One region of the Janthinobacterium sp. PAMC25594 genome, then DNA from elsewhere that is predicted to be linked to it. Evidence: predicted binding sites of a transcription regulator. Region 1 holds the regulator's gene; the other holds the start of a gene.
The links. The regulator sigma-54, encoded in region 1, starts transcription at its own class of promoters, with help from an activator protein. The targets are predictions, from matches to a motif close to TGGCANGNAANCTGCTTT.
Positions count from the first base shown of each region.

Region 1 (4,715 bases):
GACAACCTGGCGCGCGCGGCCAAGGTCAAACTGATGATCTTTGACGTCGATGGCGTGCTCACCGACGGCAGCCTGCATTTCGGCCCCGATGGCGAGATGATGAAAACGTTTAATGTGTATGATGGCCTGGGCATCAAGCTGCTGCAGGAATCGGGCGTGCAGACGGCCATCATCAGCGCGCGCCGCTCGGCCATCACGGCGCGCCGCGCGCAAGACCTGGGCATTACCCATGTGCACCAGGGCGGTCACGACAAGCTGACGCCGTTTCGCGAACTGCTGGCGCTGACGGGCTTGACGGAAGAGCAATGCGGCTATATCGGCGACGATGTCATCGATGCGCCCATCCTGCGCCGCGTGGGCTTTGCCGTCAGCGTGCCGGGCGGGCGTCCGGAAGCGCTGGACCTGGCGCACTATGTGACGCAGGCCGGCGGCGGCCGTGGCGCCGTGCGCGAGATCTGCGAATTCCTGCTGCGCGCCCAGGATAACTATGCGCGCGTCATGGCGCCGTTCCTGGAGTGAGGCGCATCGCCTCGCCGCCAGTGCGATTTGAAAGAGTGAAACCCTATGCGTAAGCCAGGAGGCGCCCATCGCTGGCGCATGATTTTTACCGTGCTGGGGGCCATCGTCTTTGCGCTGGCCAGCTTCTGGCTGCTGGAAGTGATGAACAAGAATGCCCAGAACATCACGGCCAGCAAGCATCTCGATGAGCCAGATTATTTCATCACCAATTTCAGCCTGGTGCGCATGGACTTGACGGGTAAACCCAGTTATATCGTCTCGGGCACCAAGCTCACGCATTACCCGCTCGACGATTCATCCGATATCGACCAGCCTTTCGTGCGCAAGCTGACGCCAGGCATGCCGCCGATGAACATGAATGCGGAACTGGCGCATATCGACCAGGACAATACCCGGCTGCAACTGTACCGCAAAGTCGTGATCGACCGCGTGGCCAGTCCGAAGGCGCATAACCTGACAGTCAGGACGGAAGCGCTGACGGTATTCCCGGATGAGGAAAGAATGGAAACGGACGTGCCTGTCGATATCCTGACGGGCGCCTCGCGCATCAATGGCATCGGCATGAAGGCCAATAACGCCACCGGCGTGGTGGAAGTGCAGAATGCGCTGCGCATGGTCCTCCCGCCGAAACCGCGCCCGGCCGCGGCGGCAAAATGACAGAATGAAACAAGGAAACCATACTATGAAGAATATCTTGCTGTTGACCGTATTTTCTCTGGCCGTGATGGGCGTGGCGCATGCCGAAAAGGCCGATTCCGAGAAGGAAGCCGTCATCACGGCACGTAGCGGCCACGTCGATGACGTCAAGCAGGTGCGTACCCTGACGGGCGATGTCGTGCTGGTCAAGGGTACCTTGACCATGAAGGCGGGCCGGGCCCTGATCACGGAAGACCCGCAAGGCTACCAGTTCATCACGTTCTGGGCCGATCCCGGCAAGCTGGCCACCTTCCGCCAGAAGCGCGATGGCGCGGGCGACCTGTGGGTCGAAGGCGAGGCGGAGCGCGTGGAATACGACAACAAGACGGAAGTGGTGAAACTGTTTTCCAAGGCCAAGCTGACGCGCCTGGAAGGCACGAAAGTGACCGACGTGGCCAACGGCGCCTTCATCTCGTATGACAGCCGCAAGGAAGTATTCAAAATGGAAAATTCCGACAGCGGCACCAGCACGCCGGATGGCGGCAGCGTGCGCATGGTGATCCAGCCGAAGCCCAAGACGCCGGCCACGCCCGCGCCAGGAAAGAACTAATGGACAATACACGTTGCGGCAGCACCCTGATCGTTCGCGGGCTGCAAAAAACCTATGGCAAGCGGCAAGTCGTGCATGATGTCTCGCTGCAAGTCGAATGCGGCGAAGTGGTGGGCTTGCTGGGCCCGAACGGCGCCGGCAAGACCACCTCGTTCTACATGATCGTCGGCCTGGTGCCGTCGGACGGCGGCAGCATCGATATCAGCGGCGTGGACATTTCCCGCCTGCCCATCCACCGCCGCGCGCAGATGGGCCTGTCGTATCTGCCGCAGGAAGCGTCCGTCTTCCGCAAGCTGACGGTGGAAGACAATATCCGCGCCGTGCTGGAAATCCAGACCGTCGAAGGCCGTCCCCTGAAGAAGGCCGAGATCGAAGAGCGCCTGGATAAATTGCTGGCCGACTTGCAAATTGAAAAGTTGCGCGAGAACCAGGCGCTGTCCCTGTCGGGCGGCGAGCGCCGCCGCGTGGAAATCGCCCGCGCGCTGGCCACCGACCCGCGTTTCGTGCTGCTCGACGAGCCGTTCGCCGGCGTCGATCCCATCGCCGTGATCGAGATCCAGCGCATCGTGCGCTTCTTGAAGGAGCGCAATATCGGCGTGCTGATCACCGATCATAATGTGCGCGAGACGCTGGGTATTTGCGACCGTGCCTACATCATCAACCAGGGCTCGGTGCTGGCGTCGGGACGCCCCGACGACATCATCGCGAACGAGTCGGTACGCCGGGTCTATCTGGGCGAACACTTCCGCATGTGAGCCAATGAAACAATCATTGCAGCTGCGCACCTCGCAGCACCTGGCACTGACGCCGCAGTTGCAGCAATCGATACGCCTGCTGCAATTGTCTACCCTGGAATTGCACCAGGAACTCGAGCAACTGCTGACGGACAATCCCTTGCTCGAGCGCCTCGACGATCCGCTCGACCGTTCGCTGCGCCTGCTGTCCGACGGGGCCCTGAGTTCCACGGCCGCGCCGGCCGAAGCGCCGCCCCAGCCGCCAGGCCAGGAGGCGCCCGCAGCGCCAGCCGAAGCGGAAACCTTTGACGGCGAGGCGGGTGACAGCCCGGCCGCCGCGGACGGCGGCGACAGCGACTGGAGCGAGGCGAGCCGGGGCAAGGCGCCCGACGACGAAGATTCGCGTCCGCAACTGGAGGCCCATCACTGCACCCTGCGCGAACACCTGATGGAGCAGATGCGCGTGACGGTGCTCGAATTGCGTGACCGCGCGCTGGTCGAGCTGATCATCGACGCGCTCGACGACAATGGCTACCTGGAAGAGTCACTCGACGACATCCTGGCGCGCCTGCCGGAAGAGCTGGAAATCGACGCCGACGAGATGCGCACGGCCTTGTCCCTGCTGCAAAGTTTCGATCCGCCGGGCGTGGGCGCGCGCAATGCATCCGAATGCCTGGCGTTGCAAATCAAGCGCTTGCCGCACGTCGCCATGGTGACGCGGCGCATGGCCCTCGTCATCGTGGAAAAGCACCTGGCCTGGTTTGCCCAGCGCGATTTCAACAAGCTGAAAAAAGCCCTCGATTGCGACGAGGAAGACTTGCGTGAAGCGCAGACGGTGATTCGCCAGTGTAATCCGCATCCGGGCGCCGTGTTTGCCTCGGACGTGTCCGATTACGTGGTGCCCGACGTCGTCGTCAAGCGCGCGCGCAATGGCTGGCAAGTCACCCTGAACAATGACGTCATGCCGCGCCTGCGCGTCAACGCCATGTACGCCAACCTGCTCAAGCAGGGCAAGGGCGAGGGCGCCATGGGTGCACAGTTGCAGGAAGCCAAGTGGCTGATCAAGAATATGCGCCAGCGCTTCGACACGATCCTGCGCGTGGCGCAGGCGATAGTAGAAAGACAAAAGAACTTTTTCTCGCATGGGGCCGTTGCCATGCGCCCCCTTGTGCTCCGTGAAATAGCTGATACACTGGGTTTACACGAGAGTACTATCTCGCGGGTAACAACTCAAAAGTACATGCTGACCCCGCACGGCATGTTCGAGTTGAAATATTTCTTTGGTAGCCACGTCGCCACCGAAGCGGGGGGCGAAGCGTCATCGACGGCGATACGGGCATTGATCGTGCAACTGACAGGAGCAGAAGACCCTAAAAATCCTTTATCCGACAGTAAGATTGCGGACATGCTGGGGGAACAAGGCATGGTGATTGCGCGACGTACTGTTGCCAAATACCGGGAAGCGTTGAAAATTCCGCCAGTGAGCCTGCGTAAGTGTTTGTAAGTTTTTTTCGGTTCCTCTGCGGGCCGGATAGGATGGACCGCACGAACCCGATCATCTTTAGGAGTGTGTATGAATCTCACCATCAGCGGACATCATCTCGAAGTGACACCAGCCATCCGTGAATACGTACAAACGAAGCTGGAGCGCGTGAAACGTCATTTCGATCAAGTTATCGATATCGCCGTGATTCTGACCGTGGATAACCTCAAAGAGAAAGAAAAACGTCAAAAGGCCGAAGTCAACCTGCGTCTGAGTGGCAAAACCGTCTATGTGGAAAGCCTGGCGCATGACCTGTATGCCGCAATCGATACCCTGATCGACAAGCTGGACAGGCAAGTGATGAAGTACAAAACCAAAGTGCAAGGGCACGGTAAAGAGGCGATCAAGCATCTGCCAGACAACTCGGAAGAAGAATTCGCCGCCGCCTAACTGGCCCGCGACTTTCAACCGGTTGTGATCAACTAAGGGCGCACATTGCGCCCTTTTTTGCGCCTGGACCTGTTGAACGCAATCTTCCCCGCACAGGCGCTAAGTAACCCCCAATAAATTATTGTGATTTCTGACTTCCATAACCGGCCCTCTGCGGCGTTGCCCGCTGCTAGCAGTGCTCGCACTGCGTCGCAGCGGGCGCCTTGCATAGCATCCGGTTCTGTTCGTCATAAATTCACAATAATTTCCTGAGGATTACTTAGAATGTTTGCACTTTCACTTC
Region 1 covers NZ_CP080377.1:3,445,332-3,450,046, reverse strand. Annotated here, with positions in the region: gene KY494_RS15495 (HAD family hydrolase) at 1-519, shown strand, start outside; gene lptC (LPS export ABC transporter periplasmic protein LptC) at 565-1,176, shown strand; gene lptA (lipopolysaccharide transport periplasmic protein LptA) at 1,202-1,765, shown strand; gene lptB (LPS export ABC transporter ATP-binding protein) at 1,765-2,520, shown strand; gene KY494_RS15475 (RNA polymerase factor sigma-54) at 2,525-4,003, shown strand; gene hpf (ribosome hibernation-promoting factor, HPF/YfiA family) at 4,073-4,432, shown strand.

Region 2 (4,715 bases), 2.2 Mb from region 1:
TACCTTCCGTTTCGCCGTCGCGCCGGCCCGTCACGCGGATTTCACGCATGCTGATTTCCATCGCCTGCGGCGCAGCAGCCGCCTTGCGCAACACATAATTGCCGTCGCCGCGTTGCTCCGCTTCCCAGCCGCTCCCTTGCAGCAATTGCGCATAAGCCTGGTCGACTGTGTAGTTGCCGTGCAAGCCAGGCGAACTCAGGCCGGCCAGCTGCGTGGCATCGAAGGCGATGGCGACACCGGCCGTGCTGGCATAGCGGCTGATGGTGGCGCCCAGTGGCCCGGCGGGAATGTCGACGTTGCGGGCGGTGCTGGTGGCGTCAGCAGACGCGACGGCTGGAGTGAGTAATGGCGCGGTGGCCAGCATGGCCAGCAGGACGGTGTGTACAGCGTGGGCGACGGCGGTGCGGCGCGCGATACTTGGTGCGGCGGTCATGGAATTCCTTCAGGGTTAACGCGTCTTTCAGGACGCTTGCAGGAAGGAGGTCGGATCAGCGGCAAAAAAAGTGCACGCTTTGGGAATATATTTTTCAGGCGGGCAGCACGCGTACCCAGAAACGCGTGTGCATCACGATGTGCAGCGGGAAGCCGTTGGCCAGCACTTGCAGGGCGCGGTCGCTATCTGCCAGCGGGAAGTTGCCCGATACGCGCAGGTCGGCCACACGCGGATCGCATTGCAGCACGCCACGGCGGTAGCGTCCCAGTTCAGCCAGCAAGCGAGACAGCGGCATGTTGTCAACCAATAAACTGCCGTCCTGCCACGCGCCCGCGCCGAATTCAGCCGGCGCGGGGCATTGCATGGCGCCATCGGCGCCAATGCGCAATTGCTGGTCCGCTTGCACCAGCATGGGGCGCTGCTGTCCGCTGCGCACTTCCACGGCCTTTTCCAGTACGGTGACCAGCGTGCCCGCATGATCGCTGCGCACGAGGAAGCGCGTACCCAGCGCGCGGATGCGGCCATGTGGCGTATCTACCAGGAAAGGCCGGGCGCCATAGCCGATGGCCAGATGGGGATCGGCGACCGTGCCGATGAAAATTTCACCGCTGCGCAACAGCAGGCGGCGCTGCGCCTCGTCATATGCCAGGTCCACGGCGCTATCCGTATTGAGCACGAGGCGCGAGCCGTCGGGCAAGATCAGGCGCCGCTGTTCGCCCGTTGCCGTGGAGATGTCGGCCAGCATGGCCAGCCGCCATTCCCGCGCGGCGGGCTGGCGCCAGCCATGCCATGCGAGGCCGCTGGCACCCAGCACGGCCAGGGTGCCGCGCAGCACGCCGCGGCGCGATACCTGCGCAAGCCTGGTTTGCGCCGCAGCCTGCAAGGCTGGCGCGGCCAAAGCGCCGGGCACGCTGCCCAGTTGCCGCTGCATCGCTTCGATGCGTTGCCAGGCGGCACCGTGGGCGGGGTGTGCGTCGCGCCAGCGCTGCCAACGCAACTGGTCCTCCGGCGTGACGTGGCCCGAGCACAGGCGCGCATACCAGGCGGCCGCCGCGCGCAGCGCGCGCAACTCCATGCCGGACAGGCCGCCCGCGCTCATGCTTCGAGCGCCGCTTGCAGCAGGCATACCTGCAGCACGGCCTTCGCCATGTAGTTGTTCACGCTGCGCAGGCTGATGCCGAGCTCCTGCGCAATGCGGGCATAGCTGAGGCCCTCGAATTGCGACAGGATGAAGACTTGCTTGACTTTTGCGCCCAGGCCGTCGAGCAACGCATCGATCTCGTGCAGTGTTTCCAGCACGATGGCGCGCGCCTCGCACGACAGTTCCTGTGCTTGCGGCCATTGCGCCAAGGTTTCCAGGTAAGCCTGTTCCAGCGCGCGGCGGCGGTAGTGATCGACCACGACTCTGCCGGCGATGGTCGCCAGGTAACTGCGCGGTTCGCGGATGGCTTCCGCATTGCGGTCGACCAGCTGGCGCACGAAGGTGTCGTGCGCCAGGTCGGCGACATCGCCCATATTGCCCAGGCGTGCGCGCAGCCAGCCTTTCAGCCAGCCGAGGTGTGCGCCGTAGAGCGTGCCGACAGGGTGGGGGGAAAAGGGGAGCGGGGCGGGCATGGGGGGCGTGACGGTCGTGAATGGAGAAGTCTTGAATCTAAATGGGAATTGTTCTCATTTTAGCGAGGAAGGATGTTTTGTGCAATGAGGCCTTGGCTAGTCCATCCATTCCGGCCAGCCGCGGCACGCTTTTGGTGCATTTTTTACCCGTGCGTCTGGCACGGCTCTTGCTGGCTAAAGGGCAGGGGCGCGCGGCTTGCGCAGGGAATGGTCAGCGGTATTTCGCAAAGTTAAGCAAGGATGCGGGTATGACAGAGGGAAAGGGCGCAAGCGCCCAGGTGATGCGATCAGTACATCCGGAAAAACAGGCGATACGCATCGGCTACCTGCCGCTGGCCGATTGCGCCTCGCTGGTGATGGCGTCGAAGCTGGGCCTGGATGAAAAATACGGTATCAAGATCGAACTGAGCCGCGAGATGTCGTGGGCCGGCGTGCGCGACAAATTGCATAACGGCGAACTCGACGCGGCCCACGTGTTGTACGGTCTCGTGTATGGCGTGCAGATGGGCATCGGCGGACAACAGCGTGACATGGCCGTGCTGATGAACCTGAATCACAGCGGCCAGGCCGTCACCCTGTCGGCGGCGCTGGCGCGCGAGGGCGCTCACGATGGCCCCACACTGGCGCGGCATATGCGCGCCACGGCGCGGCCGTTTGCGTTCGCGCATACTTTCCCGACCGGCAACCACGCGATGCTGCTGCAATACTGGCTGGCGGCGCATGGCATCGATCCGCTGCGCGACGCGCGCGTGATGACGGTGCCGCCGTCGCAGATGGTGGCGGCCTTGCGCGCGGGCCAGATGGATGGCTTTTGCGCGGGAGAACCGTGGGGCTACAAGGCCATCGTCGATGGCGTCGGCGTGACGGCCGCCACCAGCGGCGGCATCTGGCCCGACCATCCGGGCAAGGTACTGGGCACCAGCGCCGCGTTTGCGCGCCAGCATCCGAACAGCTGCCGCGCCCTGATCGCCGCCGTGCTCGAGGCGGGCCGCTGGATCGACGCCAGCGATAGCAACCGGCTGGCCATGGCGGCCACCCTGGCCGAGCCTGCTTACCTGAACACGCCGCAGGAAATGCTGGCGCCGCGCATCCTCGGCCATTATCAGGATGGCCTGGGCAAGACCTGGGACGAGGCGCGCGGCTTGCAGTTTTACGGCGCTGGCGCCGTGAATTTCCCCTACCTGTCCGACGGCATGTGGTTCATGACCCAGCACCGGCGCTGGGGCTTGCTGCGCGATGAGCCCGATTATCTGGCGGTGGCAAGGCAAGTCAACCGCATCGACCTGTACCGCCAGGCGGCGGAAATGACGGCCACGCCCGTGCCAAAGGCCCCCATGCGCAGCTCGACCCTGTGCGACGGCGTCGTGTGGGACGGCAGCGCGCCGGAAGCGTACGCGGCATCGTTTGCCATCGGCCATTTTTTCTGATTGGAGAGTGCATCATGGCGCAATGTGGAAGCGTGACCCTGGTGGGCGCCGGTCCCGGCGACCCGGACCTGCTGACATTAAAAGCTGTGAAGGCCATCGCGCGGGCCGATGTAGTGCTGATCGACGACCTCGTCAACCCGGCCATCCTCGCGCATGCGGCGTCTGGCGTGCGCGTGGTCGAGGTGGGCAAGCGGGGCGGCTGCGCGTCCACGCCGCAAGCGTTCATCGAGCGCCTGATGCTGGCCGAAGCGCGCGCCGGCCTGCATGTGGTGCGCCTGAAGGGAGGCGACCCGTATCTGTTCGGGCGCGGCGGCGAAGAGCGCGCCTATTTGCGCAGCCACGGCGTGGCTGTCGAGGTGATACCCGGCATCAGCAGCGGCCTGGCAGCACCGTCCAGCATCGGCGTGCCACTGACGCACCGCGGCTGGAGCCAGGGCGCGATCTTTGTCACCGGTCACGGCAAGGATAGCGCATCCGAGCCGAACTGGGCGGCCTTGGCGCAAAGCAAGCTCACCCTCGTCATCTACATGGGCGTGGCCAGGGTGGCGGCCATCCAGGCGGGCTTGCTGGCCGGCGGCATGGCGCCCGGCACGCCCGTGGCCGTGGTGCAATCGGCCAGCTTGCCGGCCCAGCGCCAGTTGCTGAGCACTTTGCAGGATGTGCCCGCCGACTTGCAGGCCAGCGGCCTGGGCAGTCCCAGCATCATCGTCGTGGGCGAGGTGGTGCGCTGCGCCGATGCCTGGGATGACCATGGTGCCAGCGCCTTGCTGGCTTAAGCACCAGGTGTTTTCCAGTGCAACCATCATGCGCGCTTTTTTTCTTGCACAAGCGCGTCGGGCGTGAGCTTTGATAGTATCCTCGTGCTTGCTGGGTGGCCGGAGTGCCGCACATTCGAGGAAACCGGAATAAGCGATCGACAATGCACACTTTGAGCAAGGGCGGGGCGGGATCAGGCATCAGAATCTGGGCGGGCGGCCTGCTGCTGGCCTTGGCGGTGGGCGGCGCCCTGTATGCGGGCGCGGTGCGCACGGTCAATGACGACGCCGAACAGCGTTTCGACAACCTCACGCACGGTGCCCAGCATAGCCTGGCCACGCGCGTAAAAAGCTATTCCGATCTGCTGCGCGGGCTCGAAGCGCTGTTTCGCACCAGCGAGCAGCTGACGCGCCGCCAGTTCCACGATTACGTGGCCGGCCTCGATATCGCGCGCCAGTTCCCCGCCATCGAATCGGTCAACTACG
Region 2 covers NZ_CP080377.1:1,262,477-1,267,191, reverse strand. Annotated here, with positions in the region: gene KY494_RS05530 (TonB-dependent receptor) at 1-433, opposite strand, end outside; gene KY494_RS05525 (FecR domain-containing protein) at 528-1,532, opposite strand; gene KY494_RS05520 (sigma-70 family RNA polymerase sigma factor) at 1,529-2,047, opposite strand; gene KY494_RS05515 (CmpA/NrtA family ABC transporter substrate-binding protein) at 2,296-3,474, shown strand; gene cobA (uroporphyrinogen-III C-methyltransferase) at 3,489-4,250, shown strand; gene KY494_RS05505 (CHASE domain-containing protein) at 4,394-4,715, shown strand, end outside.
Region 2: the regulator sigma-54 is predicted to act here: its motif matches at 2,204-2,221, upstream of KY494_RS05515 (CmpA/NrtA family ABC transporter substrate-binding protein).